2 linked regions of the Pelosinus fermentans DSM 17108 genome follow. The protein of the gene in region 1 interacts with the protein of each later gene in a pairwise test. Links are inferred from orthologs where the notes say so. Each region holds a gene or a part of one and is shown on either strand. Other genes may lie near its edges. The genes, in order: rpe and eno.

What was found.
Region 2: the proteins of rpe (region 1) and eno interact in binary tests that used the Escherichia coli proteins (3 or more experiments, as listed by UniProt). The link is inferred for Pelosinus fermentans DSM 17108 from one-to-one orthologs.

What each region holds. Positions count from the first base shown.
Region 1 is NZ_AKVN02000001.1:2,392,053-2,395,249, reverse strand. The notes cover bases 199-3,062. They hold rpe (ribulose-phosphate 3-epimerase), read right to left. Parts: upstream 2,023-3,062; coding sequence 1,375-2,022; downstream 199-1,374. Other genes in these bases: pknB (Stk1 family PASTA domain-containing Ser/Thr kinase), read right to left, coding at 2,918-3,062; rsgA (ribosome small subunit-dependent GTPase A), read right to left, coding at 2,028-2,903; ribD (bifunctional diaminohydroxyphosphoribosylaminopyrimidine deaminase/5-amino-6-(5-phosphoribosylamino)uracil reductase RibD), read right to left, coding at 199-1,089. Also shown: more of ribD, read right to left, coding at 1-198; more of pknB, read right to left, coding at 3,063-3,197. UniProt on the Escherichia coli protein: Catalyzes the reversible epimerization of D-ribulose 5-phosphate to D-xylulose 5-phosphate.
Region 2 is NZ_AKVN02000001.1:1,138,694-1,141,918, forward strand. The notes cover bases 148-3,039. They hold eno (phosphopyruvate hydratase), read left to right. Parts: upstream 148-899; coding sequence 900-2,180; downstream 2,181-3,039. Other genes in these bases: gpmI (2,3-bisphosphoglycerate-independent phosphoglycerate mutase), read left to right, coding at 148-883; FR7_RS05020 (CdaR family transcriptional regulator), read right to left, coding at 2,504-3,039. In the rest of the region: more of gpmI, read left to right, coding at 1-147; more of FR7_RS05020, read right to left, coding at 3,040-3,225. UniProt on the Escherichia coli protein: Catalyzes the reversible conversion of 2-phosphoglycerate (2-PG) into phosphoenolpyruvate (PEP). It is essential for the degradation of carbohydrates via glycolysis.

The sequences.
Region 1 (3,197 bases):
CCGGTTACGCAGATATGCGCTGATTAATATATCTTTTCCAATTGATTCCATATGTATATCTTCAAATCCTTTGGCGTCATTTACATCGGCTATCCCTTTTCCGCCAACTGGGCCTGGAGCATCTGCGCCACCAACTATTTTAGGAGCAATAAACCAATTGATTTTATCAACCAAATTATCTTCTAGAACAGAAGCATTGATGGCAGCTCCGCCCTCAATCAAAATACTCGTAATTTGCTGCTCACCTAATATGTTAAATAAATGAGACAAATTCACACCAGCCGTTGTCTTCTCACACTCGATTACTTCCACACCACAAGCTCTGAGGGTATCAATTTTTTCTTGAGGTGCTTTATCGGTAACAGCAATCATCGTTCGCGCTAATCCATCCGTAACGACATTAGAATGAATTGGTGTGCGTGCCATACTGTCAACGACCACACGAATCGGATTTTTCCCCTGATACGTCAGACGAGTAGTTAAAGTGGGGTTATCAGCGAGCACCGTACCAATCCCGACTAAGATAGCGTCATAAGTGTCTCGTAATTGATGAACATAAATTCGTGATTCTGCCCCTGTAATCCATTTAGAATGTCCTGTATAAGAAGCAATTTTCCCATCTAAAGACATGGCACTTTTCAAAAGTACAAAGGGCTTTTTCGTAGAAATCCATTTAATAAACGTTTCATTTAGCTTTGCTGCTTCCTTTGCCAAGACGCCCTCTACTACTTCAATCCCAGCCTCACGCAGCCTAGAAATGCCTTGACCGGCTACTAAGGGATTAGGATCTGTCATGGCAATAATTACTTTTTTAATACCAGCTGCAATTAAAGCTTCCACACATGGTCCTGTTCTGCCATGATGAGAGCAAGGCTCTAATGTAACATAGATACTCGCATCATAGGCTAAATCTCCAGCTTGCTGCAATGCATTAATTTCAGCATGGGGCGTACCGGCTTTTCTATGCCATCCTTCGCCAACCACTCGTCCATCACGAACAATCACCGCTCCAACCATAGGATTTGGACTGGTACGACCTTTGGCATACTGAGCTAAAGCTAATGCCTGCCCCATATACTTTTCATCCATAATTGACCCTCCAAAAAAATTAAGCTGTTAAAAAAGTTTAAAAACTTTTTAACAGCCTCATAGAACATTAGAAGAATGCAACATTGATTAAGCCTTATATAAGACTTAAATCATCACCTTTTTCCATCCAGACTATACTGTCGGCTCCGGAATTCCACCGGATCAGCCATACGGCTCGCGGGCTAATCACCGCCGGTAAGGAGTTAAAAGATCGCTCTTTTTCACCTTGCCCCAAAGGCTTACTTATTCAATTACTGTATATGTTACCAGCATTAAGGAAAATAATCAAGTCCCTCTAATTTCACAAATCGCTTTTTTTATGTCATCTGCCTGATATATCGCAGAACCTGCTACTAAAATATTGGCACCTGCTGCTACAACTTCTCTAGCCGTTACTGGATTTATGCCTCCATCAACTTGTATATCAACCTTCAGATTACGTTCATCAATCATTCTTTTTAGTTTCGCTATTTTAGGAATCATACTAGGGATAAATTTTTGACCGCCAAATCCCGGATTTACAGTCATTAATAAGACCATATCCACTTCTCCAAGTACTTCTTCGATTGAAGATAGCGGTGTTGCCGGATTAAGGGATACTCCCGTTTTTAGCCCTAGTTCTCGAACACATTGCAAGATTCTATGTAAGTGTGGAGCTGTTTCAACATGGATTGTTAAAAGATCGGCTCCTGCTTTAGCAAAGGGTTCAATGAAATCTTGAGGATTATTAACCATTAAATGTACATCAAATAACAATGTAGTAACCTTGCGAATCGCAGCTACAACAGGTGGTCCAAAAGTAAGATTCGGCACAAAATGACCATCCATTATGTCGATGTGCAACATATCAGCACCTGCTGCCTCTACTAGTTTTATATCTTCAGCTAACTTCGAGAAATCAGCTGAAAGAATTGATGGTGAAATTTTAATCATACTATTTAAAATCCTTTCTTCTTATCTTGAATTTCTGCCAATATTTCAGTATAGGAATGATAGCGTTGCTCCTGAATGCGCCCCTCTGCCACTAACTGCTTTACAGCACACTGAGGCTCTTTTAAATGCAGGCAAGTGTTAAATTTACACTCATGCACCACAGCTGCAATTTCAGGAAAATAGTACATCAATTCATTTTTTTTCACATTCTCAAACTCAGTGAAGCTAAAACCTGGCGTATCTACTACAAATCCCCCACTAGAAAGAGGCAGCAATTCAGCAAAGCGAGTCGTATGTTTACCACGTCCTATCTTTTCACTGACTTGGCCAGTTACCAATGTAAGCCCCTCTTCTACAGTATTTAAGATTGTAGACTTACCAGCCCCAGAGGGACCGGCAAATACGCTAATCTTCCCAGCTAGTTGATTACGTAACTCTTCTATGCCAACACCCATCTTAGCAGATATCGTAATCACACAATAGCCAATGCTACGATATAGTTCGAGAATCGGTCGTAATTCCTCACTATCTGCTAAATCAATTTTATTAATACAGATAACAATATCTAAATCTGACATTTCAGCCAATACTAGAAATCGGTCTATTAATACGGTATTAATATCTGGGCTTACTGCTGCAAAAGTGATGATCACTTGATCGATATTCGCAATCATCGGCCGTTGCAGCATACTACGACGCGGTAAAATCTTTTCAATGATTCCCTTGCCATTTTCTGTTATATTATATTCTACTTCATCCCCTACTAGAAGAGAAAAGCGTTCTTTCTTAAAACGTCCTCGCAAAGTACACATTGTTACTTTCGCATTGGTCTTCACATAATAAAAACTATTATATGTTTTCAATATCACCCCATGCTGCACTTTTTTGCCTCCTGTTATATTGTTTGCTCTTGCAACAATACACCATTTATATATACTTGTACTCTAACCTGTCCTACACCATCAACTGTTTTTTCAACCTTATCACCAGGCTTGTGTACATTTTCATAAACTACACGCCGTCCATTTGTATCTGTTATGACGATTTGTACTGCCTGCCGTATTGCTCCTTCAGGAACAGTGATCTGCACTACAGCCTTCTTGGTAGCACTAGTATTACCCTTTGCAACCGTTAAATCAACAGATGCACCTTCTGTAATCTCAGCAGCAGGACTG
Region 2 (3,225 bases), 1.3 Mb from region 1 along the record:
CATTGATGCGGTTGCCGAATCTTATAAAGAGGGTAAAACAGATGAGTTTGTTTTGCCATCGGTAATTGATGGATGCGGTGATTGCGGCGTTAAAGCAAAAGACAGCGTTATTTTCTTTAACTTCCGCCCTGATCGTGCCCGGGAAATTACCCGTGTTTTTGTAGACGAAAACTTTGATGGTTTTGCCCGCTGCGGTGGTCGGCTGCCATTATACTTTGCCTGCATGACACAGTATGATGAAACGCTGGAAGCATCGATTGCCTATAAGCCTCAATTCTTAAAAAATACCCTGGGTCAAGTGTTGGAAAATGTTGGATTGACGCAATTGAGAATTGCGGAAACAGAAAAATATGCTCATGTCACATTTTTCTTTAATGGCGGAGAAGAAAAACCCTATCAAGGTGAAGAACGTATTTTAGTTCCTTCCCCGAAAGTAGCAACGTATGACTTACAGCCGGAAATGAGTGCCTTTGAAGTCACTGATAAACTTATTGATGCGATAAAATCAGGTAAGTTTGATGTGATTATCTTGAACTTTGCCAATACGGATATGGTAGGACATACAGGAAAACTAGATGCGGCAATGAAAGCTGTGTCTGCTGTTGATGTTTGTGTTGGACGTATTGTGGAAACCATGCGTAGCCAGGGAGGGATTACTCTCATTACTGCTGATCACGGTAATGCAGAAAAAATGCTTGACCATGTTACATGTGAGCCCTTTACAGCCCATACTACGAATGAAGTGCCTCTGATCTTGGTATCGGAAAAACATCGTGGTGCTGCCTTGCACAAAGGCAGTTTGGCAGATATTGCCCCTACGATTTTAACTTTGGCGGGTGTTGAAATTCCTGCTGAAATGACTGGAAAATCTTTAATAAAATAAATGGAGGTTCAAATAAATGATAATTACAGACGTTATAGCAAGAGAAATAATGGATTCCCGTGGCAACCCTACGGTAGAAGTAGATGTAGTGATTGAAGACGGTATAATGGGTCGTGCAGCAGTTCCCTCGGGAGCTTCCACAGGCGTTCATGAAGCCGTAGAACTTCGTGACGGCGACAAAGCACGCTACCAAGGCAAAGGCGTACTAAAAGCAGTAGACAACGTGAACAATCGCATTGCTGCTGAAGTAGTAGGCATGAATGTATTTGATCAAGTGGGTATTGACCAAGCGATGATCGAACTGGACGGCACTGCTAACAAATCCGAATTAGGAGCCAATGCCATTCTTGGCGTATCCATGGCAGTAGCAAAAGCAGCTGCCACTGCTGTTGGCTTACCTTTATACCAATACCTTGGCGGCTTTAATGCCAAAGAACTGCCCGTACCGATGATGAACATCTTAAATGGCGGCGCACATGCCGACAATAACGTAGACATTCAGGAATTCATGATTATGCCTGTTGGCGCACCGAGCTTTGCCGAAGCCCTCCGCATGTGTGCGGAAGTCTATCATACCCTGAAAAGCGTATTAAAAGGTCTTGGTCTTAACACTGCTATTGGTGATGAAGGCGGCTTTGCTCCGAACCTGACTTCCAATGAACAAGCCCTGGAAGTCATCGTTCAGGCGATCAGCAAAGCTGGTTACAAACCAGGTGAAGATTTCTGCCTGGCTCTTGATGTAGCTGCATCTGAAATTTACAAAGACGGTAAATACAACCTTGCTGGTGAAGGCGTTGTCAAAACCTCGGAAGAAATGGTTGAATTCTATAGCCAATTAGTAGCTAAATACCCAATCATCTCCATTGAAGATGGTATGTCCGAAGATGACTGGGCTGGCTGGAAGCTGATGACAGAAAAATTAGGCAGCAAAATTCAAATCGTCGGTGATGATTTATTTGTTACGAACACTGAGCGTCTAGTTCGGGGCATTGAAACCAGCACTGCCAACTCCATTTTGATTAAAGTAAATCAAATCGGTTCCCTAACGGAAACCTTCGATACCATTGAAATGGCAAAACGCGCAGGCTATACTTGCGTAATTTCCCATCGTTCCGGTGAAACGGAAGATTCCACGATTGCGGATATCGCAGTAGCAGTAAATGCTGGTCAAATTAAAACTGGCGCACCGACCCGTTCAGACCGTGTTGCCAAATACAATCAATTGCTTCGCATTGAAGAAGAATTGAGCACGATCTCCCAGTACAAAGGCCGCAAAGTATTCTATAACTTAAAATAATTTTCTCCAAAAAATAAACACCGAACTGTCAGCAGCCTGCACTGCTGCCCGTTCGGTGCTTTTATATTATATAATCCTATCTACCTGTCATTGTGAGCGCCAGCGAAGCAATCTCTTGGCAAAGGAGGGGATTGCTTCGCTGACGTTCGCAATGACAAAAAGGGCAAATAGAACGATTTAACCGCAGAGACGCAGAGGACGCTGAGGGGGATTTTAACCCTATCTATCTTTTCTCTGTGGCCCTCTGTGCCTCTGCGGTTCGGTATCTTTACTTCGTGTCCTTCATACTCTTCGCATCTTCGCGTTTTAAAATATTTATTTTTTTACTCTTCAAATAATATTTTACACAGTATCGCATGATTCAAAAAGCCGCATGGATCGAGGCCTGTGATTTCTTTGAATTTTTTCAAGCGAAATAATAAGGTGTTGCGATGGATGTAAAGACTTTTTGCTGTACTGGTAATATTCATGTTATTGTTGAGTAAACTAACAATGGTATTTTTCATATCATACTTTCGTGTCAGACTGGTGGTTAGCTTTGCTTTGATGATTTGTAATGGCTGACAAGGTTCTTTTGCATTCATTTCCTTTATGAGATAAGAAGATAAGATATCAAAATCATGTATGGCAGCAAGGGGAGCTTGCTTTGTAGCCATATGCAGAGCAAACAAAGCCTCTTGATAGGATTGTCCTAACGCGGTGTATTCCATAGCGAGGCTGCCTAAACCCAGGCATAGGGAGAGGTTCATCGTGTTCAATTGTCTTAACAGATCAGAGGCCCATGTTTTATAAGACAGTTCCCATGTCTTGTATTCAAAATGTTTAAGAATGATGAGCTTATCTTCGATGAAAACAACTAAATCCTGATGAGCGATATGAGAGGGATTGGATAATAATTTCATGATACTTTCTCGTGTTCTGGATGACACCAAATCATTAAGGCCAAAATTTTTATGGGCATGATCAAGAAGAGGTCCAATATCCACTACAAGTACCAAGCGGGGAAGAGACAACTCGTATTTTAGCAGTTTAGCGGTTTTTAACA